4 regions of the Streptomyces sp. NPDC020362 genome follow, and region 1 is predicted to be linked to each of the others. Evidence: riboswitches for the same ligand, from Rfam matches in the RefSeq annotation. Region 1 holds a riboswitch; each other region holds the start of a gene.

What was found. A riboswitch is a leader RNA that binds a small molecule or an ion and turns the genes downstream of it on or off. The one in region 1 is predicted to bind cyclic di-AMP.
Positions count from the first base shown of each region.
Region 2: linked by a shared signal. The riboswitch ahead of AB0H32_RS05940 (transglycosylase SLT domain-containing protein) and the one ahead of AB0H32_RS27210 (NlpC/P60 family protein) in region 1 are both predicted to bind cyclic di-AMP.
Region 3: linked by a shared signal. The riboswitch ahead of AB0H32_RS24135 (M23 family metallopeptidase) and the one ahead of AB0H32_RS27210 (NlpC/P60 family protein) in region 1 are both predicted to bind cyclic di-AMP.
Region 4: linked by a shared signal. The riboswitch ahead of AB0H32_RS34375 (NlpC/P60 family protein) and the one ahead of AB0H32_RS27210 (NlpC/P60 family protein) in region 1 are both predicted to bind cyclic di-AMP.

Region 1 is NZ_JBFAET010000087.1:25,733-33,284, reverse strand. It holds gene AB0H32_RS27240 (glycosyl hydrolase family 28-related protein) at 1-168, opposite strand, end outside; partial or broken gene AB0H32_RS27235 (HTH domain-containing protein) at 490-606, opposite strand; gene AB0H32_RS27230 (WYL domain-containing protein) at 700-1,317, shown strand; gene AB0H32_RS27225 (MepB family protein) at 1,528-2,052, opposite strand; gene AB0H32_RS27220 (hypothetical protein) at 2,394-3,350, shown strand; gene AB0H32_RS27215 (oxidoreductase) at 3,554-4,459, opposite strand; cyclic di-AMP (ydaO/yuaA leader) riboswitch at 5,015-5,186, shown strand; gene AB0H32_RS27210 (NlpC/P60 family protein) at 5,195-6,412, shown strand; gene AB0H32_RS27205 (DUF6192 family protein) at 6,451-6,936, shown strand; gene AB0H32_RS27200 (GNAT family N-acetyltransferase) at 6,834-7,552, shown strand, end outside.
Region 2 is NZ_JBFAET010000008.1:58,143-65,694, forward strand. It holds gene AB0H32_RS05915 (ATP-grasp domain-containing protein) at 1-156, shown strand, start outside; gene AB0H32_RS05920 (FAD-dependent oxidoreductase) at 203-1,405, shown strand; gene AB0H32_RS05925 (hypothetical protein) at 1,421-2,011, opposite strand; gene AB0H32_RS05930 (carboxymuconolactone decarboxylase family protein) at 2,085-2,546, shown strand; gene AB0H32_RS05935 (HAD family hydrolase) at 2,611-3,423, shown strand; gene AB0H32_RS05940 (transglycosylase SLT domain-containing protein) at 3,460-3,948, opposite strand; cyclic di-AMP (ydaO/yuaA leader) riboswitch at 3,952-4,149, opposite strand; gene AB0H32_RS05945 (polyprenyl synthetase family protein) at 4,682-5,692, shown strand; gene AB0H32_RS05950 (DUF2092 domain-containing protein) at 5,949-7,151, shown strand; gene AB0H32_RS05955 (ABC transporter ATP-binding protein) at 7,234-7,552, shown strand, end outside.
Region 3 is NZ_JBFAET010000070.1:13,987-21,538, reverse strand. It holds gene AB0H32_RS24150 (DNA topoisomerase IV subunit A) at 1-638, opposite strand, end outside; gene AB0H32_RS24145 (pitrilysin family protein) at 986-2,380, shown strand; gene AB0H32_RS24140 (pitrilysin family protein) at 2,377-3,765, shown strand; cyclic di-AMP (ydaO/yuaA leader) riboswitch at 3,984-4,147, shown strand; gene AB0H32_RS24135 (M23 family metallopeptidase) at 4,160-4,915, shown strand; gene AB0H32_RS24130 (GntR family transcriptional regulator) at 5,229-5,924, shown strand; gene AB0H32_RS24125 (HPr family phosphocarrier protein) at 6,124-6,405, opposite strand; gene AB0H32_RS24120 (GNAT family N-acetyltransferase) at 6,583-7,552, shown strand, end outside.
Region 4 is NZ_JBFAET010000143.1:790-8,341, reverse strand. It holds gene AB0H32_RS34400 (PspC domain-containing protein) at 1-227, shown strand, start outside; gene AB0H32_RS34395 (response regulator transcription factor) at 224-967, shown strand; gene AB0H32_RS34390 (NlpC/P60 family protein) at 988-2,052, opposite strand; gene AB0H32_RS34385 (hypothetical protein) at 2,467-2,820, shown strand; gene AB0H32_RS34380 (tellurite resistance/C4-dicarboxylate transporter family protein) at 2,824-3,792, opposite strand; gene AB0H32_RS34375 (NlpC/P60 family protein) at 3,898-5,253, opposite strand; cyclic di-AMP (ydaO/yuaA leader) riboswitch at 5,261-5,433, opposite strand; gene pcrA (DNA helicase PcrA) at 5,719-7,552, shown strand, end outside.

The DNA.
Region 1 (7,552 bases):
CACTGTGGCGCCTGCCGCGGCCGGCTGTGCCGCGATGCCCGCCACCGTCACCCCGGAGGCGAGCGCCGTTGGTGTGGCTTTCGTCAGTTTCTGCGGGGCGGCGGGGTCCTTGACCGGACACAGGACATCTCCGGCGGAGACGTTCACCGCGACGACTGCTGTGGGCATCGCATGCTCCTGCTCTCACGGGCACGACTGCGGGCACGGATACGAGCCGGTCCGGAAGAGCCCGGCGACGGCGACTCTCACTCCAGTCAGACGATCCCCCGAATCGGGAACTCTACGTAGGAAGTCACTCAAGTGGGTTTCGAATGAAAGGAGTTCGGGCCGACCGCCCGGTAGAACCGCTGTCTCGTCGGCACGTCCACCGGCCCGAGAACCGGTGCCCTGTCGGCCCGAGAACCAGTGCCCTGCCGACCCGGACGGCGGCCCGTTGGTCGCCCGCGCCACCGAGATACCCGGCCTCCCGATAGGCGTCCGGCCCTGCGGGCGGACGGTGCGGACGGTCACCCCGAGGCGGTCGGCCAGGTCGGCGCCGGACCACTCCCGGCGGGTCTGCAGCAGGGACAGAAGTCTCAGCATCCGGGCCGTCATGTCGCTGGTCATGATCTCCACCATGGCCGGGTCAAAGGACACCCCCTGTCCTGAAATGCTCCTACTGTGAATCTGCCCAATCACAGCAAACAGGGAGGTAACCCCATGAAGGTCACAGTTCTCGGCACGGGTGGCGGCGGACGCGCTCACGCGGCCTGGGAGACCCGCGGACCGCGCGCCGACCCCGCCCTGCTCGCCCTTCTCGCCGTCGCCTGCCGCGACCACGAGGTCCTCACCTTCGATTACACCGCCCGCACCGGCGCGACCACCCCACGTCGCGTCGAACCACAGCACCTGGTCGCCTCCGGCGACCTCTGGTACCTCCTCGCCCACGACACCGCCAGGGACGACTGGCGGATCTTCCGCCTCGACCGCGTCACCAGCCCCACACTCACCGGTCGGCGCGTCCCCGCCCGTCCTCTGCCCGGCGACGACCCCGCTGCCTTCGTCGCCGCCCGGCTCTCCGACGCCCCCACCCGCCACCGCGCCGTCGCCACCGTCCACGCCCCAGCCGACCGCATCCGCGCCCACGCCCGGTACCTGGCCGCCCGGGTCCGCCCCGTCGACCGGACCACCTGTCTCGTGGACGCCTCCGACGACTCCCTCGGCCGTGTCGCCCAGACCCTCGCCGGTCTCACGGCCGACTACTCCCTCGACGCGGACCCCGACGTCGTCGACCACCCCCGCGCCATGGCCCACCGCACCCTGCGGGCGACGGGCTGACAGCGCCGCGAGCCGTCATGAGGACAGCGGACGGCCTGTCCTGCTCACTCGGTCCGCCCAACAGCCGGACGGCGTCGAGGTGCTCGAGCGACAGCCGGACGGGGGCGAGATGTTCGAGCCGTAGTCGGACGGGGCATCGGTTCGCGCGGCAGCCGGACTGGGGCACCGAGTTCGCCCGGGAGCCGGACGGGGCGTGACCGGAGCGGGCGCCTACGGGTGGTAGAGGGACTGGGCGCGCTGCACGTCGGCAAGCCCGTCCTGACCGAGGTGGAAGAAGTAGTTCACCTGCCATGCCTGCGTGCTGCGGGCCTGCCGGTTGGTCGTGGTAACCCACGGCGGATAGACGCGGAATCCGCGCTTTCCGCCGGAGCCGTTGCGGGAGACGATGTCACGCTCGCACAACACCTCGCGCGGGAACACGAACTGCCCGAAGCCGCTGTCGTCGCGACTGCTGACGACGAACAGGTCCACCCCGTCGTCGGCGTCGAAGGGCCGGATCGGCCCTTCCCCGGACCGCTGCCACACGGTGACGAACTGGCCCACCTTCGTCGGGGTGGTCTTCGCCACGCGGAACCGGACCGCGCGGCCGTCGAGCAGGAACGCGCATGCCGCGTACTCGGCGCTCTCCGGTTCGGGCACCGGCACTGTGCACGTGAAACCGTTCGGGTCGTACACCGACTCCTTGGCGGCGAGCAGGTCACGGTGAACCCCTGCCCATAGCTGATGCGTCACCATGCCGTCATCCTGCCATCCTGCCCGCGCGTGCTGCCGCGGCCTCCCATGCCGTCGGTCGCGGAACCCTCACCCCCGGAACCCGAAGCGGTCGGTGCGAGCGATCCGCCTCCCGGGCGTGACACAGGCGTCGACCGTGAACGGGGAACCGGCCCGAAGGCCCGTCCTCCAGGCCTGCGAACGGGCGCTCACCGGCCGAACCGGACGCCGTGAACAGGCCCGTACGACATCGCTCGTACGGGCTTCCTCGTCGCTCCGCACCCCCCGGGGGCGTGTCAGAGGCGTACGGCATCATTACCTAGACCCAAGGGGCCGCAGCCCCCGTCCCAGTGAGGGGTTCGCCCGTGAGCACCGTCCCGCCCGCCGAAGAACCCGACGGGGGATCGGAGGAGCACTCCTCCATATCCGACGAGCAGTGGGCGGCGTTCCTGCGGGACACCGCCGAAGGCGATGGCGCCGCCGCACCGAAGGAGCCGTCGGCGCGGGCGAGGATGGTGGAGCAAAGGCTCCGGGACATGTCCGCGGCGGAGCAGCAGCCCCGGAAGCCGAAGGGGCGTCCGTTCGGCGACAGGGCGCGCGCGGTGATCCCATGGATGGCCGCGGCGGCCGTCGTGCTCGTGGGCGCCTACGAGCAGAATCTGCTCTCATGGGGCGGGCCGCCCACGTCCGGCCCGGCGAAGTCCGTCGCACTGCCGGGGGGCGGAGTCTCGGACGGGGACCGGTGCGGGGCCAAGGGATACCACCACTTCCCACTCCCCGCAGCCGCCTCCTCACCCGCGCCGCAGCCCACCGGCCCGCAACGCGGTCCGCAGCTCGCCCTCGGCTCCTACGGCTATGAGCGGCTCAACCCGCGCACCCCCGGCCGTCTCACCATCGGGCTTCTCCTGGCGCCGGGCCCGAAGGGATCGCTCAAGGTGCCCCGGACCCTGGGCGCCGAGGGAGTCGCGGTGGAGATCGAAGGCCCGCACGGACTGGTCGGCGGGGCGCACGGCCTCCCTGTCACCTGGAATCCCGCCGTGAAAGCCGACGCCGAGGACAAGACACAGATCTACCTGAACGGCGGCGGCAGCGCCGAGGTCTCACTGCCGGTACAGGTCCTGTGTCCCGGCTACGACGGCAGCGCCGTGATGAAGCGGCTTCAGGCACCGATCGACTCCTCGAACACCATCACCGGTCAGCCGGCCTACACCCTGACCGTCTCCGTCCGTGATCCGGCCATCGGGGAGCTGCGCAAGTCGGTCGGCCTGCCGGTCGGCGGCAACCTGCTCAGCGTGAACAACCTCGAGCCCGACGGCCCCTGAACGCGGTTCCCGCAACCGCCAGTTGAAGGAGTGGGCAGGGCCACCGGGCACCGGCCGGGAGGGTGATCATGCGGGTGCCTCTGCGCTGCCGGAGCGCGCACGTCGAGGACAAGGATCAGCCGCTTGAGTGGTGCCCGCTGCGGCGGCAAGGTTCGGTTTTTGGCAGGGGACGGGGAGTTTCACCGATCGCCGCTGGCCGGGGCTCAGGCGGCGTCCTCGGCGGGCTTGTTGAGGACGGCCAACTCCTCGTCGGTCAGGCGCAGGGTTGCGGCGGCGATGTTTTCTGCGAGGTGTGCCGGGTTCGTGGTGCCGGGAATGGCCAGCACATGCGGACCGCGGTGGAGGGTCCAGGCGAGCCGTACCTGGGCCGGCGTCGCATGGTGGGCGCGGGCGACGGAGTGGACGCGCGCGTCGTGCTCCCGGGGTGCGGCTGCCTCGCGCCGCAGGCCGGAGATGGCGAAGTACGGGACGAAGGCGATGCCCTGCTCCCGGCACAGGTCCATCAGCCCGCTCGCGTCGGCCCGGCGCCAGTCCAGGCCGTAGGAGTTCTGCACGCAGACCACGGGCGCGATCGTCAGGGCTTCGGCCACGTGCTCCGGGCGGATGTTGGAGAGCCCGAGGTGCCGGATCAGGCCAGCCTGGCGCAGCTCGGCGAGGGCGCCGAAGTGCTCGGCGATCGAGGCCGTAGCGGGGCCGTTGCGGCGTAGGTTCACCACGTCCAGGTGGTCCCGGCCGAGCTGGCGCAGGTTCTCCTCGACCTGGCCGCGCAGCTGGTCGGGGCGGGCCATGGTGAGCCACTCGCCGGAGGGGTCGCGCGCTGGGCCCACCTTGGTCACCACGACCACGTCGCCGTACCAGGACGAGAGGGCGCGGTTGATGAGTTCATTTGCGGACCGTAGCGGCGAGAAGTAGAAGGCGGCCGTGTCGATATGGTTGACACCCTGCTCGAACGCGCTGTGCAGGAGGTCAACGGCGACTTTGCGGTCGATCGGCGTGCCGTCGGAGTTCCCCATCATGCCGTTGCCCGTCAGCCGCATTGCGCCGTAGCCGACGCGATTCACCTCTACGTCCCCGAGCTTCCAGGTCCCTGCTGCCGCCGCTGCGCTCACTGTGCTCCCTTGTCCGTCGGTTCGTCAGGCCCTGGAGTATGGGGCGGTCGTGGCGTTCGGCGACAGGGCGGCGGGCTGGGCGAAACGTCACATTCCTACGGGGAACTGAACGTCAGCGCACAGCCGTTGGACATGTGGAGAGAACGCCGGGCAGGACGGAATTCCGGGCCTTGTGCTGCTGTCCTCACGAGGCGGCAGACGACCGTGACTTCGTTCGGCGCGGCCAGGCAAGGTGATCACCATCCACTCCGGTCGGACGCGGCTCAGGCCGACGAGGCGGAACGCGGCCGGCCCGCGGGGTCGGATTACGGTTCGCAATCGTCCGGCCGAGTCGCGACGCACCCCTCACCCGGGCGCGAGGAGACATGTGTGAGCGTTGCAATTCCGGACGCCTCATGTCATATCAAGGCGGATTGACTGCACCCAACGACCCCACCGAGCAAAGGTCACGAAAATGTATCGGGCATATCACCCACCAGCCTTCACAGGGGCCACATGAGTTGGCTAGCGTTCCCGTCAGGCCGCCCGACCCCCACCGGCGAACGTCGCCGGGCCGTGCGGCCTCCGCCGAGTCCGGCGCGCCCGCACGGCAGCCGGAGCCGGGGACCCACCGACCTTGGGGTGAATCGGCCCAGCTCCCTTCCGGGGGCAAGGGTCGTAGGGCAACCCTTCCGAACCACCCGCCCGAACCCGACAGCTAACTCGGTAGGCGGAACATGGAAGGAGTCGCCTCCCTTGGCGTCGCACCGCAAGTCGCGCCCCACGGGTACGCGCGTAGCCGGCATACGCACCCCCGTCCTGGCCACGGCCGCTCTCACCTCCGTGGCCCTGCTGTCCCAGACCGCCGATGCCACCCCCTCCGCCGACGGCAGGCCGAGCCTCGAAGAGGTCCAGAAGAAGGTCGACGACCTGTACCGCCAGGCCGAGTCGGCGACCGAGAGGTACGACGCCGCCAAGGAGAAGTCCGCGACGGAGCGCAAACACGTCGACACCCTGCTCGACGACGTGGCCAAGCGCACGGCCAAGCTCAACAAGGCGCGTGAGGAACTGGGTATGTTCGCCGCGGCCCAGTACCGGACCGGGGCCGCCACCCCCGACACCGCGACCTTCCTGCTCGCGGACTCCCCGCAGGACTACTTCGACCAGACACATCTGATGAGCCGGCTGACCTCGCGGCAGAAGGGCGCGGTCGACGACTACGTCACCGAGCAGTCCGCGACCATGAAGGCGCGGCAGAAGGCCGTCAAGAGCCTCAAAACGCTGACTCAGTCGCAGAACGACCTCAAGACGACCAAGTCCACCGTCCAGGAGAAGCTGTCCACGGCGCGTGAATTGCTGTCCAAGCTGACTGTGGAGGAGAAGGCGCGCCTCGCGGCGATCGAGAAGCAGAAGCAGGAGGAGGCGGCGCGGAAGGCGGCGGAGCTCGCCAAGAAGCAGGCGGCGGCCGCGCAGGCGGCGAAGCAGAGTGCGTCTTCGGGCTCGACCTCGAGTTCTGGCTCGGCTTCGGGCTCGTCCTCCGGATCCGGCTCGTCGTCGGGTTCCGGCTCCTCCTCGGGTTCGGGCACCTCCACCGCCTCGTCGGGCTCCACGTACGCCGCCAAGGCCGCGAAGGTGCTCACCTTCGCCCGCGCGCAGATCGGCAAGCCGTACGTCTGGGGTGCGACCGGGCCCGGCTCCTACGACTGCTCCGGCCTCACCCAGGCCGCCTGGAAGGCCGCCGGTGTCTCCCTGCCGCGCACCACCTACGACCAGGTGAACGTTGGTACAACGGTGTCCCTCACCGACGCCCAGCCCGGCGACCTCATCTTCTTCTACGACGACATCAGCCACGTCGGCATATACATCGGCAACGGCATGATGATCCACGCCCCGAAGCCCGGTGCCTACGTCCGTGAGGAATCCATCTACTACGGCGGCGACTCGATCATCCACAGCGTGGTCCGCCCGGCCTGACGGCCAGTGGCGGCCAAAGGCCCGGACACGCCGACGTGATGAATGATCCGCCGGCGCGCGTTCCGCAGCTGCGTGCGCGGCAGTTCACCGACGACGAGCGCGAGACCGACCGCCGGCAGATCGGTCGGGTCCGCGCGGCGGCCGACCGGCTCGAAGGCGCCCTCGGCCAAGGCGAGCCGGCCCTGGAGGGGCATCTGGTCCCGCAGGGACGGCTGCATGCCTTCACGGCGGACACGCTCGGCCTGCCCATGATGATCACGGTGAGCCCGCCGACCTACAGGTCGCGACCGGCGCGCGACGTGTTCTGGAGGCTGCGTTTCACCCAGCCGCAGAATGCTGGCAGACGTTGCACCCGTCGTGGCGGCGGCTCATCACCGGGCAAGCGCTTCCCCCGAGTCCGGTACATCAGGGAACATGAAGCATGCGCCCGGATGACTGGCACCTCACCGACCACGTCGACGACTTTCTCGCCCGAGCCGGAGACTTCCTGCGTTCGCGCCCCGCCCTGCACACCACGCCGCTGACGCTGACCGAGAAACTGCGCACACGCGGGGCGGACGCATTCGGCGCCGAGGCCACCGTATTCGGCCGACTGGAGTCGGAGGGCGAGGTCCGCGCCATCTTCTACCGCCCTCCGTCCCACCGACTGACCCTCACCACCCTTTCTCCCGAGCAGGCCGACACCCTCGCCGCCCGCCTGGCCGATCTCGGCCACTCCCTCTCCGGCGTCACCGCGGACCATGACACCGCCACCGCTTTCGCCGAGGCATGGCAGCGGCACACAGGCGCAGCGTCGGTCGCCATGTGGTGGGGCCGTCTCCACCGCCTCGGCACACTCGCCCCACCCGAGCCGCGCCCGGACGGCCGGGGCCGCGTCCTGGACGCACAGGATCACCAGCAACTCATCGGCTGGTGCAACGAGTTCGCCGCTGCGGTCGGAGAACCCCCCACCCTGGACACCGACTCCTGGGCCGACTCACGCTTCGCCGACAAACACTTCACGTTCTGGGAGACCCCGGACGGTGCTCCCGTCTCCATGGCAGGCTCGACGTCGATGGTGGGCGGCATGATCCGGGTGGACCCCGTCTACACCCCGGCCCACCTCCGGGGGCGCGGCTACGCGGGCGCCGTGACGGTCGA
Region 2 (7,552 bases), on a different contig from region 1:
AGGGCGAGCGGGACGGAGCTGGCCTGGCTCGCGGGTGACGACCCGCTGCCGTTCCTCACGATGCTCGCCCGCTTCGTGCGCCCGGGCGCGAAGCACCTCTATCAGCTGTGGCGGACCCACCGCCGCGGCAGCAGCACCACTACCGCCACGAAGTAGGCAAGGCCACCCGAGGTGGCGCACCGTGTCTCTGGGGAGGGACTTCGTGATTCGACCGGTTGCAGTCATCGGGGCGGGGCCGTTCGGCCTGTCCACCGCCGCCCACCTGCGGGCGCGCGGCATCCCCGTCCGCGTCTTCGGCGACACCATGGTCAGCTGGCGCGACCACATGCCCGAGGGCATGCTGCTCAAGTCGACCCCTGCCGCCTCCAGTCTGGACTGCCCGCAGCCCGGACACACCCTCGCCGACTACTGCGACGCGGCCGGCATCCGCCGGCTGGTCACCGACGAGGACATCATCCCGGTGGAGACCTTCATCGCCTACGGCGAGTGGTTCCAGCACAAGCTGCTGCCCGACCTGGAGCGGGTCCGCGTCGTCTCCGTCGACCGCGACAGGAGCGGCGGGTTCGAACTCAAGCTGGACTCGGGTGAGTTGTTCACCGCTCGCGCGGTCGTGGTCGCCACCGGCCTGTCCGGGCTAGCCCACCTTCCGGCGGAGTTGGCCGCAGCGGCGGCCGACGGACCGGCGCCCACCGGACCGGTCTCCCACAGCTCCCAGCACCACGACCTCACCCGCTTCGCCGGCAAGGAGCTGATCGTCGTCGGCGCCGGCCAGTCCGCACTGGAGACGGCGGCCCTGGCCGCCGAGGCCGGAGCCCAGGTGCGGGTCGTCTCGCGCGGCCGCGGCCGGGTCGCCTTCGGGGCTCCGCCCTGGGACCAGCCCAGGCTCCGCCCCGAGTCCCCCTTCGGCCGTGCCTGGTCCCTGTGGGCGCTCAGCCACTACCCGCACCCGTACCGCTTCCTGCCCGCCCGGACCCGCCACTACCTGGTCCGCCGGGTCCTCGGCCCGCTCGGCGCCTGGTGGCTGCGCGACCGCTTCGAGGACAAGGTCCAGGTCCAGGACGTCGAGCGGGTGCTCGGCGCCGACGCCCCGGACGGCACCCCGGTCCTCACCGTGCGCACGCACGGCGGACACACCGATCAGCTGCCCGCCGACCACGTCATCGCGGCCACCGGCTACCGCGTGAGCATCGCCGCGATGGACTTCCTCGGCCACGAACTGCGCACCCGCCTCGCGGTGAGCCGGGGCGCCCCCAGGCTCGGCGCCGGTTACGTCTCCTCGGTCCCCGGCCTGTACTTCACCGGACTCCCGGCGGCGTCCTCCTACGGCCCGGTGATGCGCTTCGTCTGCGGCACGGAGTTCGCCTCGCCGCGCCTGGCCGGGCATCTGGCGGCGGCACACCCCTGAGGCCCGGAAGCAGCCCTACGCCTCCCATCCCGCCCGCTGCCACCGGAGGAACTCCGCGATCAGCTCGGGCGGGTTGGCGGCCTCGGTGGCCTCCACCTCCCAGCCCGGGCAGTACATGTCGAAGATCACGACGGGCAGCGGACGGCCGAGGACCTTCTCGATCCGGCCCTCCGCGTGCAGCCGGCGGGCCAGCTCGATGCAGGCACCCGCGAAGTGCTCACCGAGCAGTTCGCGCCGAATGGCCTGATCGCCGTCGCTGTCGTCGTCCTCCTCGAACCACAGCCCGAGATCCTCGGCCTCCGCGGCGTACAGCCGGGCGCCGGCCGGGTCCTCGGGGACGTTCCCGAGCATCTCGAAGCCGTCCAGGAGCCAGCACGCGTAGTTCCAGCGGGCCTCGCCGGGGTCTCCGTGGCGCTTCTCCTGCTCGTACTGGGTCTCGGTGTTGTAGCCGATGGCCACGTACGGGCGGCGCTCGTCGTCGTCCACCCGCCAGATGCGGAAGGAGAGGGCGTAGATCTCCGGTTTCAGCTCCTCGGGGAAGCGCTCCAGGACACCGGTCGAAGCCTCCAGAAGATGCGCCGAAAAATCTCCGTGCCGATCGGTCACGACGTCCGCCCCCGTTCCGTCAGTGCAGTGAACACAACCTAGCGAGCACCACTGACACTCAGGGGGCAGCACCATGCAGGCACGGATGACGAACCCGGCGTACGTCCTCCCGGCCGCGCTGAAGGGCATCGGCACGATCTTCCAGGCGGTCGGCGAGGGCGGACTGCCCGAGGAGCTGGCTGAGATCGTCGGGCTGCGGGCCAGCCAGATCAACGGATGCAGCGCCTGTGCGCACGGTCACACGGTCAACCTGCGCAAGGCCGGTGCGAGCGAGGAGCGGATCGCGGCCGTCGGCGCCTGGCGCGAGGCGCCCTTCTTCACCGAGGCCGAGCGCGCGGCGCTGCAGCTGTCCGAGCGGGTCACACGGCTCGCCGACCGCTGCGAGGAGCCGGTGCCGGACGCGCTGTGGGACGAAGTCGCCGACCACTTCGACGAGAAGCAGCTCTCGGCGCTGATCCTCACCATCTCGCTCACCAACATGTTCAACCGCATCAACACCACCATCAAGGAGCCCGCGGGCACCACTTGGGGGTGAGAAGCAGACAAGTGCGGGAACATCAGGGTGAGTCGGTGGGGCGCACTGTCCGTATTCTCTGATCATGGCCGCACCCCCCGCATACGCACTGATCGCCACGGACCTGGACGGGACACTGCTGCGCGGTGACGACACCGTCTCCGACCGGTCGCTCGCCGCACTCGCGAGGGCGGTGCGGGCCGGTGCCCGGCATCTGGTGGTGACGGGCCGCCCGGCCCCGCGGGTGAGGCCCCTGCTGGAGGACCTCGGGTGCACGGGGCTCGCGGTGTGCGGGCAGGGCGCGCAGGTCTACGACGCCGGAGCCGACCGCCTGCTGTGGTCGGTGCGCCTGGACCGGGAACTGGCCGAGACCGCGCTCGGCAAGATCGAGGCCGAGGTGGGGCAGGTCTACGCCGCCGTCGACCAGGACGGCGTGGACGGGCTCACGCTGATCGAGCCGGGGTATCTGATGCCGCACCCGACCCTGCCGGCCGTGCGGGTCGGCCGCCGCGACGACCTGTGGTGCGAGCCCATCAGCAAGGTGCTGTTGCGCCATCACACACTGTCCGACGACGAGTTGGCGGCGGTCGCGCGCTCGGCGGTGGGTTCGCTGGCGACGGTCACGATGTCGGGGCCGGGGACCGTGGAACTCCAGCCGTGCGGTGTCACCAAGGCGACGGGGCTGGCGCTGGCCGCCGACCACCTCGAGATCCCCGCCGGGCGGGCCCTCGCCTTCGGCGACATGCCCAACGACATCCCGATGTTCGACTGGGCGGCGCACGGCGTCGCCATGGCCAACGCCCACCCGGAGCTCAAGGCCGCCGCCGACGAGGTCACCCTGTCGAACGAGGACGACGGCATCGCCGTCGTCCTCGAAAGACTGTTCCCGACCGACTGACCGGGATAACAGCAGGGGCCCCGCCGCGGGCGTTCGTCAGTAGGCGCCGTTGACGTTGTCCATCGACCCGTAGCGCGCGGCCGCGTAGTTGCAGGCGGCCGTGATGTTCGCGACCGGGTCGTAGATGTCGAAGGACGTGCCGGCCACGTGGTACGCGTTGAACGTCGGGTCGATGACCTGGAGCAGGCCCTTCGACGGTATGCCCTTGGCGGCGTTGGAGTCCCACAGGTTGATGGCGTTCGGGTTGCCCGAGGACTCGCGGATGATGTTGCGGTAGATGCCGTTGTAGGTGCCCGGGATGTGCTTCTCGGCCATGATCGCGAGCGATTCGCGGATCCAGCCGTCGAGGTTGTTCGGGTACCCGGCGAGTGTGGTGGAGGGCGTGGTGGCCGCGGGGGTGGCGGCGGACGCGCTGGTCGCGCCGATGACGGGAAGGGCGAGTACGGCGGCACCGGTGCCGGCCACGGCGAGCGTGCGGACGAGGCGGTTGGTGCGGTTGCGGAGGCGCTGAGCGGCAGCAGGCATGGCGTTGTCCCTCTCCGTCGCCTGCGAGGTGAGCTGTCGGGTTCGGGCCCGGGGAGTGCCCGGCCGTGCCTCCTGGAAGGCACGGCTTCACCCCTAGCCGTTCCGGTGACGACATGTGCATCTGCGCATGTGCCGGCCGGTCCGGCGGCTTACCTGGGTCCCCCGCTCCTGCCGTACGAATGAGTTCGTCGATGGGTGGTGTCAGACGCGGCAGGATTCGGCGTCCGCCTGACGTGCCGGGAAGCTATGCGAGAGCACATGTCCGGAACAAGTACCGGATTCACCCAACGTGCCAGTTGACCTTGGTCTGTCCCGTATGGGCAACTTGATCCTTTGCTGTTGCCAATCCTCAACTGGCCTTGCGGGGCAAGGGCGGAAGGGGGTTGTGCCGGATGGCTGGATATACCTGCCCGCGTGACCCAACTCACGAAATGGCAAAGTGTACCAAATCAGACATGCGGGATTAGAGGGATTTGCTGCGCATGACGCAAAAGGAGTAATTCGCCCACGGCCCGGTTCGCGACAAATCGGACCAGTTGCTGTTAAGTCAATAGATGTCCGTCGTTATCAGATGATCAAGAACATAGCGGCCGTGATCCGATAGCGCCCGGCCTGGACCGGTGGGCGCTATCGGTGATCGAAACAGGACCGGATACGCTGACTTGAGTGATGGCAGCGACCTATCGACAAACCGCGTAACCGCCAGCAGACACCAGCAGACAGGAGACCCCTCGTGACCGTCGTCGGGCCGTTCGGGCTGAGCGTGCGGGACCAGGCTCTGGAAGCCGATGTCCAGGCCGGATTGGCGGCTGTCGAGGAAGGCTTGCTCGAAGCCACCAAGAGTGAGGTCCCGTTCATCACGGAGGCCGCGCAGCACCTCGTACGAGCCGGTGGGAAGCGGTTCCGGCCGCTGCTCGTGATGCTTGCCGCGCAGTTCGGCGACCCGTACGCGCCCGGCGTCGTACCGTCGGCCGTCGTCGTGGAGCTGACCCACCTGGCCACGCTGTACCACGACGACGTCATGGACGAGGCGGCCGTGCGGCGCGGCGTGGACAGCGCCAACACGCGCTGGGGCAATTCCGTCGCGGTCCTCACCGGCGACTTCCTCTTCGCCCGCGCCTCCCAGATCCTCGCCGACCTCGGCCCCGAGGCGGTACGGGTGCAGGCCCTCGCGTTCGAGAGGCTGGTCACCGGGCAGATCCTGGAGACCGCGGGTCCCTCGGACGGCCGCGATCCGGTCGAGCACTACCTGGACGTGCTCGGCGGCAAGACGGGATCGCTGGTGGCGGTCTCGTGCCGGTTCGGCGCGATGATGTCCGGCGCCGACGAGACGGTCGTCGACGTGCTCACCCAGTACGGCGAACGGCTCGGGGTCGCCTTCCAGCTCGCGGACGACGTCCTGGACATCGCCTCCGACTCGCGCGAGTCCGGCAAGACCCCGGGAACCGACCTGCGCGAGGGCATCCCGACGCTGCCCGTGCTCCGGCTGCGCGAGCGGGCCGCCCGCCTCGGCCTGCCCGAGGACCTCGCGCTGTGCGAGCTGCTGGACTCCGACCTCAGCGACGACGCCCGGCTCGCCGAGGCGCTCACCGCCCTGCGCGCGCACCCCGCCCTGGAGCAGGCCCGCCGGGACACCGTCCGGTACGCGGAGGAGGCGCGGGCCGCCCTGGCCCCGCTGCCGGAGTGCGACGCCAAGGCTGCGCTGACCGAGCTGTGCGACGCGGTGGTGCACCGGGCCGGCTGACCCGGGGCGGCATGCCCGCAACGAGCGCGAGGGCGGCGTCTCCCGCACGACCCCTACGGGTCGGGGGAGACGCCGCCCTCATGTGTCATACCGCAGGCGTACACGGAGTTGGCTCCGAGGTCTGACGCTTCCGCGCGGCCGATTTGGTCAGATGGAGACCACGGAAATCACCACTCCTCACCGATTCGGGTGAGAATGGCGGCTCAGGTGGACCAGCGTGAGGACAGCCGCCGCCGACGACGGAGGTAAGGCACAGATGGCACCGTACGAATCCGACGACGCAGCGGGCATCGCGCAGGACGAGGACCTGCGCGCCGGACGCCGCAAGGCCGCCCGGTACGCGGTCCCGGTCGCGGTGGTGGGGGTGGCGGCGGCCACGATCGGGCTGGTCCCGGCGCTCGCCGCCTCCGGTGACCCCGACCTGCCGAAGATCACCGCACAGCAGCTCATCGAGAAGATCGCCAAGTCGGACGTGCAGCAGCTGTCCGGCACGGTGAAGGTCACCACCGACCTCGGCCTGCCGAACCTCGGCGGCCTGGAGAGCAGCCTGGCCTCGGGGGCGGCCCAGCGCGGCGGCGACGGCTCCTCCGCGGACCCCAAGGCCAAGCTCACCGAGCTGGTCTCCGGCACGCACACCCTGCGCGTGGCCGCCGACGGCCCCGACCGGCAGAAGCTCTCGCTGCTGGAGAGCGGCGCCGAGTACAGCATCATCCACAACGGCAAGAACGTGTGGGGCTACGACAGCAAGAGCAACGAGGTCTACCACGGCACCGCCGCCGACTCCGGCAGGAAGCACCGGGCCGAGCCGCCGGCCACGCCCAAGGACTTCGCCGACGAGGCTCTGAAGTCGGTCGACGACACCACGTCCGTGACGGTCGACGGCACCGTCCAGGTCGCCGGACGCGACGCCTACAAGCTGCTGATCAAGCCCAAGCAGTCCGGCACCACGGTCGGCGCGATCAGCATCGCCGTGGACGCGAAGACGGGCCAGCCGCTGAAGTTCACGCTGACGCCGAGGAGCGGCGGCGCCGCCGTGCTGGACGCGGGCTTCACCCAGGTCTCCTTCGCCAAGCCGGCCGCCTCCGCCTTCGACTTCACCCCGCCCAAGGGCGCGAAGGTCACCGAGGAGAAGCAGAAGTCCAAGGCGCCGGAGCACGCCCCGAAGTCCGGCGAGGGCTTCGCCAAGGGCATGGACCGTGCCACCGTGCTCGGCAAGGGCTGGACGTCCATCGCCACCTTCGACACCGGCGCCAAGGGCGGCGCCCTGCCGTCCGGTTCCGAGGGCGGTGCCTTCGGCGGCTTCCTCGGCTCGCTGGGCGACCAGGTCTCCGGCAAGTTCGGCAAGGGCACGGTCTTCTCCACCCGTCTGGTCAACGCCCTGATCACCGACGACGGCAAGGTGTACGCCGGCGCGGTCACCAAGGACGCCCTGGTGAAGGCGGCGAACGAAGGGAAGTGACCCTCCCGGGGCCTGCGGGGAGCCCGGGTGGCTTTTCGCAGGCCCCGGGTGCGCTCCCGGGACACGACGAATCGAGGGACCGATGGACGAACCGTCCGCCACGGAGCGGGACTCGGGGGGCGCGGCGGAGCGGGGCGCACAGGACGAGCGGGGGCCCGTCATCGCCACGCTCGGCCTCACCAAGCGCTACCGCGGCGGACAACTCGCCGTCGACGGCCTCGATCTGACCGTCCCGGCGGGCAGCGTCTTCGGCTTCCTCGGCCCGAACGGCTCCGGCAAGACCACCACCATCCGCATGCTGATGGGCCTGATCGAGCCGACCTCGGGCACGGCCCGGGTGCTGGGCCGCCCCATGCCCCGGGCCACCCGCGCCGTCCTCCCGCAGGTCGGCGCACTGATCG
Region 3 (7,552 bases), on a different contig from region 1:
GGGTACCGGATCAGGTGGCGGGCGGCGGCGATGACCTCGCGCAGGTTGTGCGGCGGCATGTTCGTCGCCATGCCGACCGCGATGCCCGAGGAGCCGTTCACCAGCAGGTTCGGGAAGGCGGCGGGCAGCGCCACCGGCTCCTGCTCCTGGCCGTCGTAGTTGGGATTGAAGTCGACCGTGTCCTCGTCGATGGACTCGGTCATCAGGCTCGTCGCCGAGGCCATCCGGCACTCGGTGTACCGCATGGCGGCCGGCGGGTCGTCGTTGCCCAGCGATCCGAAGTTGCCGTGGCCGTCGACGAGTGGAACGCGCATCGAGAACGGCTGGGCCATGCGCACCAGGGCGTCGTAGATCGACGCGTCGCCGTGCGGGTGCAGCTTGCCCATGACCTCGCCGACGACACGGGCGCACTTCACGTAGGCGCGGTCGGGGCGCACGCCCATCTCGTTCATCTGGTAGACGATCCGGCGGTGCACCGGCTTGAGGCCGTCGCGGGCGTCCGGCAGGGCGCGCGAGTAGATGACCGAGTACGCGTACTCGAGGTAGGAGCCACGCATCTCGTCCACGACGTCGATGTCGAGGATCTTCTCCTCGAACGAGTCGTCGGGCGGCGGGGTCTTCGTGCTGCGGCGGGCCATCCTGCCTGGCTCCTTGCTGAAGCGTTTGACGGATCTGACGCGGACCATTGTGGACCGAGGTACTGACAACCCGGGCCGCGACCCGGTCTCCGCAGCCCGGCCCGGCACCGGAAGGAACCGCGGACCGGTACGGAGAGGACGGCGGACCGGTACGGAGAGGACGGCGGACCGGTAGGCGGAAAGCGCTCCGGAGCCGTCCCACGCCACCCACGACGCAGGCTACGCGATCCGCTGTGGGCGTACGCCCGGCGGGAACTTCGCCTACGCGTCGCACGCTTGCATACAGTGGCAGGAACGGCAGGAAATCCGCGGTTTCGACGACCGCCTCCGCTCGCGAAGGGACGTACATGCCCATGGGTCACACGACCACAGCCGAGGCAGGCTCCGGGGGCCTGACAGCGACCGAGTACCGCCTTGCCAACGGTCTGCGCGTGGTGCTCTCCGAGGACCACCTGACCCCCGTGGCGGCGGTCTGCCTCTGGTACGACGTCGGCTCCCGCCACGAAGTCAAGGGGCGTACCGGCCTGGCTCACCTTTTCGAGCACTTGATGTTCCAGGGCTCGGCGCAGGTCACGGGCAACGGCCACTTCGAGCTGGTGCAGGGCGCGGGCGGCTCGCTCAACGGCACGACCAGCTTCGAGCGCACCAACTACTTCGAGACCATGCCCGCCCACCAGCTGGAGCTCGCCCTCTGGCTGGAGGCCGACCGCATGGGCTCGCTGCTATCCGCCCTGGACGACGAGTCGATGGAGAACCAGCGGGACGTCGTCAAGAACGAGCGCCGCCAGCGCTACGACAACGTGCCCTACGGCACCTCCTTCGAGAAGCTGACCGCGCTCGTCTACCCCGAGGGCCACCCCTACCACCACACGCCCATCGGCTCGATGGCGGACCTGGACGCGGCCACCCTGGAGGACGCGCGCCGGTTCTTCCGCACCTACTACGCGCCCAACAACGCCGTGCTCTCCGTGGTCGGCGACATCGACCCCGCGCAGACCCTGGCCTGGATCGAGAAGTACTTCGGGTCGATCCCCGGCCACGACGGCAAGCCCGACCCCCGCGACGGCTCCCTGCCCGAGACCATCGGTGAGCAGCTGCGCGAGGTCCTCGTCGAGGAGGTGCCCGCCCGCGCCCTGATGGCCGCCTACCGGCTGCCGCACGACGGCACCCGCGAGGCGGACGCGGCCGACCTGGCCCTCACCGTTCTCGGCGGCGGCGAGTCCTCCCGCCTGTACAACCGGCTCGTGCGCCGCGACCGCACGGCGGTCACGGCCGGATTCGGCCTGCTGCGCCTGGCCGGCGCGCCCTCCCTCGGCTGGCTGGACGTGAAGACCTCCGGTGACGTCGAGGTTCCGGTGATCGAGAGCGCGATCGACGAGGAGCTGGCCCGGTTCGCAGCGGAGGGCCCCACGCCCGAGGAAATGGAGCGCGCCCAGGCCCAGTTGGAGCGCGAGTGGCTGGACCGGCTCGGCACGGTCGCGGGCCGCGCCGACGAACTGTGCCGGTACGCCGTCCTGTTCGGCGATCCGCAGCTCGCCCTCACCGCCGTCGAGCGGGTCCTGGCGGTGACCCCCGAAGAGGTCCAGGAGGTCGCCAAGGCCCGCCTGCGCCCCGACAACCGCGCGGTTCTCGTCTACGAGCCGAAGTCCCCGGAGACCGCGCAGGATGCCGACGTGCCCGAGGACCCGGAGCAGGAAGCGACCGTAGAGGCCGGCAACGACGACGAGGAGACGGCCAAGTGAGCGAGCTCGCCACCATGGACTTCCACCCCCAGCCGGAGCCCGGCGAGGCCAAGCCCTGGGCGTTCCCGGCCCCCGAGCGTGGCAGTCTGGACAACGGCCTGACCGTGCTGCGCTGCCACCGCCCCGGCCAGCAGGTCGTCGCCGTGGAGGTGCTGCTGGACGCGCCCCTGGACGCCGAGCCGGCCGGCCTGGACGGCGTCGCCACGATCATGGCGCGGGCCTTCTCCGAGGGCACCGACCGGCACTCCGCGGAGGAGTTCGCCGCCGAGCTGGAGCGGGCCGGCGCCACGCTCGACGCGCACGCCGACCACCCCGGCGTCCGTATCAGCCTGGAGGTCCCGGCCTCCCGGCTGGCCAAGGGCCTCGGCCTGCTGGCCGACGCCCTGCGCGCGCCCGCGTTCGCCGAGAGCGAGGTCGAGCGGCTGGTCCGCAACCGCCTGGACGAGATCCCGCACGAGCTGGCCAACCCCTCCCGCCGGGCCGCCAAGGAACTCTCCAAGGAGCTGTTCCCGGCGACCTCGCGCATGTCCCGACCGCGCCAGGGCACCGAGGACACGGTCGAGAAGATCGACGCGGCGGCCGTGCGCGCCTTCTACGACCGTCATGTGCGGCCCGTCACGGCCACCGTGGTGGTGGTCGGCGACCTCACCGGCACCGATCTGGACGCGCTGCTCGGCGACACCCTGGGCGCCTGGACCGGCACCCCCGGCGAGCCGCGGCCGGTGCCTGCGGTGAGCGCCGACGACACCGGCCGTGTCGTCATCGTGGACCGGCCCGGCGCCGTCCAGACGCAGCTGCTCATCGGCCGGATCGGCCCCGACCGGCACGACCGGGTGTGGCCCGCCCAGGTGCTCGGCACGTACTGCCTCGGCGGCACCCTCACCTCCCGCCTGGACAAGGTCCTGCGCGAGGAGAAGGGGTACACGTACGGCGTGCGCGCCTTCGGGCAGGTCCTGCGCTCCGCGCCCGACGGCACGGGCGCCTCGATGCTCGCCATCAGCGGCTCCGTGGACACCCCGAACACCGGTCCCGCGGTCCAGGACCTGTGGACGGTGCTGCGCACGCTAGCGGCGGACGGTCTGACCGACGCCGAGCGCGATGTCGCCGTGCAGAACCTCGTCGGCGTGGCGCCGCTGAAGTACGAGACCGCCGCGGCCGTCGCGAGCACCCTGGCGGACCAGGTCGAGCAGCACCTGCCCGACGACTTCCAGGCGACGCTGTATCAGCAGCTCGCCTCCACCGGCACGGTGGAGGCCACCGCGGCGGTCATCAACGCCTTCCCGGTGGACCGCCTGGTGACGGTTCTGGTCGGCGACGCGGCCGAGATCAAGGCGCCGGTCGAGGCGCTCGGCATCGGCGAAGTCACCGTCGTGGCGGCCGAGTAGAGCCCGGACGCCGCCACGCGCGGGGGCCCTGACGACCGACGGGTCATCAGGGCCCCCTGCCGTGCGCCGCCCTTCTCCAGATGTCCGAATTGGGGCAGAGCTGCCCGTCTGCCCTGTGGGATGTACTACAAAAGCGCGGATCCGTTTGGGGATCGAAAGCCGGGCCGCTTAGCGTCGTCCGGGCTGTCCGTCAGGCAGTGCGCCGCGCCCGCGGCACCGGACAGTCATCGCCGAGTCCCCGTACGGCGCGAGCCAGGGGAGCCGGGGACCCACCGCAGTCCCTGGGGTGAATCGGACGCCCGCGCGCGAGCGAGGGGGTCCGTAGGAGACCTTCCTGCTCCGAACCCGTCAGCTAACCCGGTAGGCGAGAGGGAAGGAAAGGACCAGCCATTTCATGGCGTTCATAGGTGCCACCGGGAAGCACCGCAGGCCCGGCCGGGCCAGGCGCACCTCCGTCCAGGCGGCCGGCATCGCGGCTCTCACCGGTACCGGTGTCATCGGCACCCTCGCGGCCACGCCGGCGCTCGCCTCGGACAGCTCCGCCGAGCAGACCGGCCTCACCCCGGTCATCACCGTGAGCGACTCGCTCGCGGAGCAGATCGACGAGCAGGCCACCGCCCAGAAGGAGGCCGCCGAGCAGAAGGCGGCCGAGGAGGCCGCGGCCAAGGCTGCCGCCGAGAAGGCCAGGGAGGACCGCGAGGCCCGGGCGCGTGCCGCCCGTGAGGCGGAGCGCAAGCGTCTGAACGCCTTCGTCGCCCCGATCGCGAACTCGTACGTCTCCACGGGCTACAAGACCGGCGGCTCCCTGTGGTCCTCCGGCTCCCACACCGGCATCGACTTCCACGCGGCCAGCGGCACGGTCGTCCACGCGGTCGGCTCCGGGACCGTCGTCTCCACCGGCTGGGGCGGGGCCTACGGCAACCAGATCGTGATCCGGATGGCCGACGGCATGTACACCCAGTACGGCCACCTGTCGTCCATCGGCGTCACCGTGGGCCAGAAGGTCACCCCGGGCCAGCAGATCGGCCTGTCCGGCGCGACCGGCAACGTCACCGGACCGCATCTGCACTTCGAGGCCCGTACGACGCCCGAGTACGGCTCGGACATCGACCCCGTCGCCTACCTCCTCAAGCACGGCGTGAACGTCTGACGCCTCCGCGAGCGCGGTGCCGGTGCCTCCTCCGCGAGCGCGGTGCGAGTGCCTGACTCCTCCGCGAGCGCGATGCGGGTGCCCGGCACCTCGGCTAGCACGGTGCGGGTGTCCGACGGCCGCGCGTACGGCAGCCCAAGCCCCGGCTCACGAGCCGGGGCTTTCGCCGTTTTTCACTGCGCCCGCCGCACCCGCTGTCCAAAAAATATCCATGGATTCCGGCCCGCCGTCGGAAATTCCGACTCATTGCAATAGAGTCACGGAACACACGTCCATCGTCGACGTTTCACGGGGATTAAGGCGGAGGTCGGTCATGCGTGTTCCGGCGCACTCGGTGTGCACGGCGATCCGGGACGACATCGTCGCCGGTGTCTACGAGCGCGGCAGCCGCCTCACCGAGGAAGTCCTGGCCCGCCGCTACGGCGTCTCTCGCGTCCCCGTCCGCGAGGCGCTGCGCACCCTGGAGGCGGAGGGCTTCGTGGTGACCCGGCGGCACGCGGGTGCCTGTGTGGCCGAGCCGACCGAGCAGGAGGCCGCGGACCTGCTGGAGATGCGCATGCTCCTGGAGCCCCTCGGTGCCTCCCGGGCCGCCCAGCGGCGTACCGAGGCCCATCTGAAGGTGCTGCGCGGTCTGGTCCGGCTGGGTCAGGAGCGGGCCAGGCACGGCAGCAGCGAGGATCTGCGCTCGTTGGGCGGCTGGTTCCACGAGACGCTCGCGCAGGCCTCGGGCAGCTCCTCGCTGACCTCGGTGCTGACCCAGTTGCGGCACAAGATCGCCTGGATGTACACGGTGGAGCCGCCGTCGAGCCCGGCGGAGTCCTGGGCGGAGCACGGCGCCATCGTGGACGCGGTGGCGCGCGGCGACGGCGAGCGCGCGCGGGCGGTCACGGCGCTCCACGCCGAGCGCGCGACAGCCGTGCACCGGCTGCGATTCCCCTCGCAGGGCGACCGCACGGAGCGTGTGAGGAATTCGCAACATGCCGTAAACATGCCGAGCCTGCGGCATTAACACGGGCGCCGTATACAAAGAGGAGATATTCGTTGGGCGTGTATTTCCGCTGCCCTTTTCCCGGTGCACCGGGAATTCTCGCTCGCGTGCCGTCCGTGCGCCTGCCGTGAATTCATCCGGCCGACCGCTCCCGGAGCGGGGGCTGCCGAAAACGCAGAAGCCGCGCCACCCGGAAATGGTGACGCGGCTCCGGCATGGATCAGACGGTCTCGGGCAGCTCTTCCAGGCCCTCGGTGACCAGCTTGGCCAGACGGTCCAGGGCGGCGTCCGCGCCCTCGGCGTCGGAGGCGAGGACGATCTCCTCGCCGCCCTGGGCGCCCAGACCCAGAACGGCGAGCATGGAGGCCGCGTTGACGGGGTTGCCGTCGGCCTTGGCGATCGTCACGGGAATACCGGAGGCCGTCGCGGCCCGGACGAAGATGGAGGCGGGGCGGGCGTGGAGACCCTCGGCCCAGCCGACGTTGACGCGGCGCTCAGCCATGTGTTGCTGCCCTTCACTGTTCAGGGTTGTCTAGACCAGTTTCCCATATCGCGAAGCATGCCCGGAGCGGGCCTTCGCCCCGCCCCTGTGTGTCGCCGGACCGCGGCCTCGGTCCGGCTTCCGTCCTCCACAGACTGCCTCGCGCCGTTGTCGTACGCGAGCCGTACTCTGGGGCCCATGCAGAGCCCGGCGGACCGGCGCGACCGGCATGAGTACCCCGCCCACTGGGAGGCGGACGTGGTGCTGCGCGACGGGGGTACCGCGCGCATCCGGCCCATCACCGTTGATGACGCCGACCGCCTGGTCAGCTTCTACGAGCAGGTCTCGGACGAGTCGAAGTACTACCGCTTCTTCGCGCCCTACCCGCGCCTGTCCGCCAAGGACGTCCACCGCTTCACGCACCACGACTTTGTGGACCGGGTGGGGCTCGCGGCCACCGTCGGCGGCGAGTTCATCGCCACCGTACGCTACGACCGCATCGGCGCCGACGGCCTGCCCGCCTCCGCGCCCGCCGACGAGGCCGAAGTCGCCTTCCTGGTGCAGGACGCCCATCAGGGCCGCGGGGTCGCCTCCGCCCTTCTGGAGCACATCGCGGCCGTCGCGCGCGAGCGCGGCATCCGCCGCTTCGCCGCCGAGGTGCTGCCCGCCAACACCAGGATGATCAAGGTGTTCACGGACGCCGGGTACACCCAGAAGCGCAGCTTCGAGGACGGCGTGGTCCGCCTGGAGTTCGACCTCGAACCCACCGACCGCTCCCTCGCCGTGCAGCGCGCCCGCGAGCAGCGCGCCGAGGCTCGCTCGGTACGGCGGCTGCTGGCGCCCGGCTCCGTCGCGGTCGTCGGCGTCGGCCGCGCGCCCGGCGGGGTGGGGCGCAGCGTCCTCGGCAACCTCCGGGCCGCCGGCTACTCCGGCGGCCTGCACGCCGTGAACCGGGCCTTCCCCGAGGACCTCAAGGAGGTCGACGGCGTCCCGGCGTACCGGTCGGTGCGGGACATCGAGGGGCCGGTGGACCTCGCCGTCGTCGCCGTACCGGCGGAGCAGGTGCCCGCGGTGGTCGCCGAGTGCGGCGAGCACGGGGTCCAGGGCCTCGTCGTCCTCGCCGCCGGGTATGCGGAGAGCGGGCCCGAAGGGCGCGAGCGGCAGCGGG
Region 4 (7,552 bases), on a different contig from region 1:
GCGCCGTCCAGGTCTATGCCGAGGTCGACGGAACGACGGTCTTCGTGTCCGTCCGTGACCGCGGTCCGGGATTCGACCTCGACTCGATACCCGACGACCGTATGGGCGTTAGAGAATCGATCATCGGCCGCATGGAGCGCAACGGCGGCACGGCCCGGCTGCGGACCGTGCCGGGCGGCGGTACGGAGGTCGAGCTGGAGATGGAGAGGGCGGAGAAGACGTCATGAGCGACGCGACCGAGGCGAGCGGTACGACGGGAGCGGCGGAGGCGGCCGGGGCCGGACCTGCGGCCGGCGGCCCGGGCGGGCGCCATGTGCGCGTGGTGCTCGTCGACGACCACCGCATGTTCCGCACCGGAGTCCAAGCCGAGATCGGGCAGACCGCCCAGACCGGTGTCGAGGTGGTCGGCGAGGCCGCGGACGTCGACCAGGCGGTCACGGTCATCACCGCGACCCGGCCCGAGGTGGTCCTCCTCGACGTGCATCTGCCGGGCGGCGGCGGGGGCGAAGTGCTGCGCCGGTGCGCGGCGTTGATGGCGGACGCCGAGCGACCCGTCCGCTTCCTCGCACTGTCCGTGTCGGACGCGGCCGAGGACGTGATCGGTGTCATCCGCGGCGGCGCCCGTGGCTATGTCACCAAGACCATCACCGGCACCGACCTGGTCGACTCGATCTTCCGCGTGCAGGAGGGCGACGCCGTCTTCTCCCCGCGCCTGGCCGGGTTCGTCCTGGACGCCTTCGCGTCCACCGACGCCCCACCGGTCGACGAGGACCTGGACCGCCTGACCCAGCGCGAGCGCGAGGTGCTGCGGCTGATCGCCCGTGGCTACGCCTACAAGGAGATCGCCAAGCAGCTGTTCATCTCGGTGAAGACGGTCGAGTCCCATGTCTCGGCGGTCCTGCGCAAGCTCCAGCTCTCCAACCGCCATGAGCTGACCCGCTGGGCGACGGCCCGCCGCCTGGTCTGATCCGGTTCCGGCGGCCGCTCTCACGCCACCCGGGTGGCCCCGGCGAACGGCATCAGGTCGACGGGGGCGAGACGGACCGGTGCCGACGGGTTCGGGGCGTGGATCATCTGGCCGTTGCCGACGTAGATGCCGACATGGCTGATGCCGGAGTAGAAGAACACCAGGTCGCCGGGCTGGAGTTCCGAGCGGGAGACGCGTCGGCCCGCGTTGATCTGGGCGTAGGTGGTGCGCGGCAGGGAGATGCCGGCGGAGTGGTAGGCCGCCTGCGCCAGGCCCGAGCAGTCGAAGGCGTTCGGACCGGTCGCGCCCCAGACGTAGGGGCTGCCGAGCTTCTGATAGGCGTAGGCGACAGCCGCCGCCGCCCGGGCGTCGGGGGCGGCGACGGACCCGGCGTGCTCCAGGGCCGCCCGGGCGTCCGAGGCCGACCGCGAGGCGCGGCCCTGTGCGCTGCCGTCGCCGGTGACCTGGGCCCGCTGCGGCCGAGTGAGCCGCGCCAGCAGCCTGCGCGCCTCCGTCAGCTTCGCGGTGATGGTCCGCTTCTGCCGCCGCAGCTCCACCTGCCGCGCCCGCAGCGACGTCACCTCGATGCGGGCGGCGCCGCGCAACTGCTCGATCTCCCGCAGCTGTTCGCGCACCCGGGCCACCGCCCCGGCCTGCCGCTCACCGGCCCGCTCGGCGAGCGCGGCCCCGTCCAGGTAGCGGTCCGGGTCGCTGGACAGCGCGAGCTGCCATGCAGGATCGAACCCTCCTTGGCGGTACTGTGCCGTCGCGTACGAACCCAGTGCGTTCCGGGCCGCGTTGAGGCCTTCCTGTTTGCGGGCGGTCTCGTCCCGCAGCGAGTTCAGGCGCCGCTGGGCCGTGTCCGCCTTCTCCTTCGCCCCGTCGTACTTCTCGGTGGCGGCCTCCGCCTCCTGGTACAGCTTGTCCACCTTGGTCTTCACCTGGGCCGGCGTCAGCTGCGGCTCGGCGTGTCCCGTTCCGTCGAAGGCCGTCGCACTGGCTGCGCCCGCGAGGGCGAGGGTGACGGCCGTGCGGACGGTGTTGCCGCCGAGCGAGCGCTGTCGGGGCTTGCGGTGCGCTGCCACCTGGACCGTCACGTCCTTCCGTAGGGCTTCTGCGACCGAGCGTCGATGCGTCCGGCGGCGGCCCGTACAGGGGGAGCGGGCCGCCGCCGGATCTTTCTCGGGGGTGGTGACCGAGTGCCGCCCTGGCACGGGCGGCGGTGGGGAGCCGGTCACCTGGAGGAGGACGGTAGGCCGGACTGTGACAGCCAGGTAACGCACTGTACGGAACTGGCTGTGACGGATCGCATCGTGACGGTATGTGACAGAACTGTCCGCCTGGAGTCGTCGCCTTCACGCAGCGTGGTGACCGATGTGCGGAATGTGAAACATGCCGGAGCCGCGGGGTGCTATGGGGCGCATATATGCAAGACCGACGCATGCCTGTGGGGGCCCGGTGACCGGAGCCTTCGGGGCCCCTCATTAGGCTCCGGGCTCATGGACGTACTCATCCATCTCTTCGTCGGCCTGCACATCATCGGTATCGCGGCACTGCTCGGCGGTTTCCTCACCCAGATGAAGGCGATGGGCCAGGGCACGGCCCGCTTCGTCCCCGGGATGCTGCACGGCGCGCTCACCATGCTGGTCACCGGTGTGGCCCTGGTCGGCCTCAACCAGGCCGACGACCACCACGTCAACGCCATCAAGATCGGCGTGAAGCTGGCCCTGCTGATCGTGATCCTCGGGCTGGTCTACGTGCAGCGCGACGAGGAGAAGGTCGACAAGCGCCTCTTCGGGCTGGTCGGCCTGCTGACCATGGCGAACATCTTCATCGCCGTGCTGTGGACGTGACGCTCAGCCCGCTCGGCTGAACCCGGGGCGGGCCGCGAGCGCGGCACCGGCCGCGACCACGAGCCACGCCGCCACCGCCACCCACACCAGCACCCGCCCCGGCTCCCTCAGCCATGCGCCTCCGACGGCGGCCACGACCGACAGCGTGGCCGCCGCCGTCATTCCCAACGGGAACACCGTCGCCCACCGCCGCGTGTCGTAGCCCAGCCGCGGCCGGGCCACCTCGGCGGCCAGCAGCACCAGGTACCAGGCCAGGTCCAGCGCGAGCAGCACGACCGTCGCGTCACGCAGCACACCGCGGTCGTCGTCGTTCCACAGATACAGGCGCGCGCTGTCGGCGGACAGCAGCTTCGCCCCGGCCAGTGCCGAGATGGCGAGTGCCCCGCCCGCGATCCACTGGTCCCCGGGCCCTTCGAGGACCTGCCGCAGGTCGAAGTGCGGCAGGGCGATCCCGTAGAGCACCAGGCCCAGCCAGAACAGCACCATCGCGGCGCGCGCGAGCCATGCCGTCGTCGTGGCCGCTGCCAGGGTCGCCGCCAGCACCGCGAGCCCCTGTGTGGCCACACAGCACAGGAACACCGCTCCCGGCATGCGCGACTTCCAGTGCCGTACGACGAGAACGAGCAGCACCGGCCAGAGCAGCGCCGCCAGGGCCAGCGACGCCCCCGCGAGCCGCTGCCAGCCGAACGCCGAGATCCGGGTGCCGAGCACCGTCGTGGCGGCGACGGCGGTGAGCGCGCCCGGGCTCCGGGCCTCGGCGGCCCACCGCTCCCGTTGCCCCAGCAGCCGAACGACGAAGTTCGCGGCGAACGCCACCCAGGCGAGACAGGCCAGCCACAGGAAGACCAGGGAAAGCGTCTCGGTGCCCGTCAGATACAGGCTCACCGACACGATGCCGGTCGCCATGACGGCGGCGCCCGCCGCCGGCGGACGCTCCGCCCACCACGCGCGCAGAGCTGAGATGCCGGCCATGCGCCCGATGCTAGGTATCCGGGCAGCCCGCGGGAGGAGGGCACGCGCGCGTGGGGCTCGAAAAGAGCACGGGACGGGGAAGAATGGGTCAGGAAAAGGATCCGGTCAGACGGGCCGCACCACGCTGTGGACGATCGGTTCGCCCCACTGGTAGACGGGTTCCTCGCGGATGCACCCGCCGGGCGTCGGAGCGTGGATCAACATGCCGTCGCCGGTGCAGAGGCCGACATGGCTGCTGTTGCCGTGGAAGAAGAGCAGGTCACCGGGCCGGGCGTCGGCGAGGGGCACCTGGGTGCCCGCACGGGCCTGGTCGTGGCCGGCGCGCGGGAGGGCGACACCGGCTGCCCTCCAGGCGGCCTGGGTCAGTCCGGAGCAGTCGTAGGAGCCGGGGCCGCTGGCACCGGACACGTACGGCTTGCCGACCTGGGCGCGGGCGAAGGCGACCGCCTTTTCGGCCCGGGTGGCGTACGAGTCGGTGGGGTCGGTGGATGCCGCGCAGGTGGGATCGGCGGACGCCGAGTCGGCGTGACTGGCAGACGCCGAGTCAGTGGGACCGGCGGACGCCGAGTCGACGGTCTCGGTGGTCGGCCAGCCGGTGGGGCCGGTGGGCGCAGAGTCGTTGGGACCGGTGGTCGGCGAGCTGGTGGTCTCGGTGGTCGGCCAGTCGGTGAGTCCGGTGGACGCCGAGCCGGTCTCCTGCCGTGCCGCTGCCCGCTGCCGCACGGGCTCGGCCGTGTGCCGCACGGGCTCGGCCATGTGCCGCACCGGCTCGGCCGTGTGCCGCACGGGCCCGGCCGCCTGTCGTGCCGGCACCCCCTGCCGCAGTGGCTCGGCCGCCTGCCCGGCGGTCTCCTCCCGGGGCCACTGTTCGGCTGCGGCAGGCCGTGCGCGCTCCTCGGCCGTGAGCCGTGACAGCAGTTCACGCGCGGTGACGAGCTTCTTCTGAACGGCCGCCTTGGCCGTCTTCACGTCGTACGGCGCCGCTGCCGCCGTCGCTGTCGGAGCCTGTGTCGGCGCCTCGGGGCCCGCGGTGGTCCGCCCCCGCCCGGCGGCGTCCTTCACACGCGAGGCCAGCCGCTTCATCACCCGGTCCGGGGCGAAGTGGTCCTGCGGATACTCCGCGAGGAGGGCGGTCGTGTCGGGGGCGACGGCGAACGACCCCAGCTCCTCACGAGCCTTGGAGAGCCGGCCCGGGCGCCGGGCGCTCTCCTCGGCCGGGGCGTCCACCCGCCCCCGCTGCCTGCCCGCCGGCTGCTCCTCGGCCGCCGAGTCGGCCCGGCGGTAGAACTCGTCGACCTTCTTCTCGATCTCGGCCAGGCTCGGCCGGCCGTCCGGAGCGGGGGCGGCCTCGGCCGTCTGGGGCAGGACGGCCACGGAGGTGATGGCGGCGGTGGCGAGGTCGGGCGTGCGAACGCCCGGTCCGAGGGTTGTGCCGGGGCGCGGCTTGCGGTGCGACGCCAAGGGAGGCGACTCCTTCCAATGTGCCGCCTACCGGGTTAGCTGTCGGGTTCGGGCGGGTGGTTCGGAAGGGTTGCCCTACGGCTTCGTCCCGGGCGGGAGTCGGCCGATTCACCCCAGGATCGGTGGGTCCCCGGCTCCAGTGGCCGCGTGAAGGCGCACCGGACTCGGCGGAGGCCGCAGCGCTCGGCGACGTTCGCCGGAAGGGGGTCGTGCGGCCTGACGGCAACCTAGCCAACTCGTGTGACTCTTGTGAAGGTTGGTGAGTCATATGTCCGATACATTTCCGTGACCTGAGGCCGTTTTCATACAGGCGTGACAAGGTGCTTTCGCAGCGTGAGGGCCGATCGGCACGGATCGGGACGGTGATCGACTCCCCGGGGCCGTGTCCGATAGCGGGCGCCCGCGGGAGCCGTGTTCCGGGGACTGCGACCGGTTGTCGGTGCGGCGCCCTAGACTCGGAGAGCGATGAGCAGCCTCTTTGACGACAGCTTCCTGGCGGACCTCCAGCCCTCCCGCGGGCGCGAGGAGGAACCCCCGCCGCCGCCCGAGGACGATCACGCTCCGGAGCCGCTTCCGGACGATCTGTTCGGCGGGAAGTTCGACGTACCACCGGACCGGGACGCCTACTACCGCGACGGCGCCCCGCGCCCCGCGATCGACGCGGCGGCGCTCCTGGAGGGGCTGAACGAGAACCAGCGCGCCGCGGTCGTCCACGCCGGCTCCCCGCTGCTCATCGTCGCCGGCGCCGGCTCCGGCAAGACCCGCGTGCTCACCCACCGCATCGCCCATCTGCTCGCCGAGCGGAGCGTGCACCCGGGCCAGATCCTCGCGATCACCTTCACCAACAAGGCCGCGGGCGAGATGAAGGAGCGCGTCGAGCAGCTCGTCGGCCCGCGTGCGCACGCGATGTGGGTCATGACCTTCCACAGCGCCTGCGTGCGGATCCTCAGGCGCGAATCGAAGAAGCTCGGCTTCACGTCGAGTTTCTCCATCTACGACGCCGCCGACAGCAAGCGCCTGATGGCCCTGGTCTGCCGTGACCTGGACCTGGACCCCAAGCGCTTCCCGCCCAAGTCCTTCAGCGCCAAGATCAGCAACCTCAAGAACGAGCTGATCGACGAGGAGGACTTCGCCGCCCAGGCGAACGACGGCTTCGAGAAGACCCTCGCCCAGGCCTACGCGCTCTACCAGTCGCGGCTGCGCGAGGCCAACGCGCTCGACTTCGACGACCTGATCATGACGACGGTCAACCTGCTGCGCGCCTTCCCGGACGTCGCCGAGCACTACCGCCGCCGCTTCCGGCACGTCCTGGTCGACGAGTACCAGGACACCAACCACGCCCAGTACGCGCTGGTGCGTGAGCTGGTCGGCACGGGTGCCCACGACGAGAACGTCCCCCCGAACGCGTACGACCTCCCGCCCGCCGAACTGTGCGTGGTGGGTGACGCGGACCAGTCGATCTACGCCTTCCGGGGCGCGACGATCCGCAACATCCTCCAGTTCGAGGAGGACTACCCGAACGCGACGACGATCCTGCTGGAGCAGAACTACCGCTCCACGCAGACCATCCTGTCCGCCGCAAACGCGGTCATCGAGCGCAACGAGTCCCGCCGCCCGAAGAACCTGTGGACCAACGCCGGCCAGGGCGCCCGGATCACCGGCTACGTCGCCGACACCGAGCACGACGAGGCCCAGTTCGTCGCCGACGAGATAGACCGCCTCACGGACGCGGGCGAGGCCAAGTCCGGTGACGTCGCCGTCTTCTACCGCACCAACGCACAGTCCCGTGTCTTCGAAGAGGTCTTCATCCGAGTAGGCCTGCCCTACAAGGTCGTCGGCGGCGTCCGCTTCTACGAGCGCAAGGAGGTCCGGGACGTCCTGGCCTACCTGCGCGTCCTCGCCAACCCCGAGGACTCGGTGCCGCTGCGCCGCATCCTCAACGTCCCCAAGCGCGGCATCGGCGAGCGCGCGGAGGCGATGATCGACGCCCTCTCCCAGCGCGAGAAGATCAGCTTCCCGCAGGCCCTGAAGCGCGTGGACGAGGCCTACGGCATGGCCGCACGCTCCACCAACGCGGTCAAGCGGTTCAACACGCTGATGGAGGACCTGCGCACCATCGTGGAGTCCGGGGCCGGGCCGGCCACCGTCCTGGAGGCGGTGCTCGAACGCACCGGATACCTGGCCGAGTTGCAGGCCTCCACCGACCCGCAGGACGAGACCCGCATCGAGAACCTCCAGGAACTCGCCGCCGTGGCCCTGGAGTTCGAGCAGGAGCGCGAGGAGGGGGAGCAGGGCACGC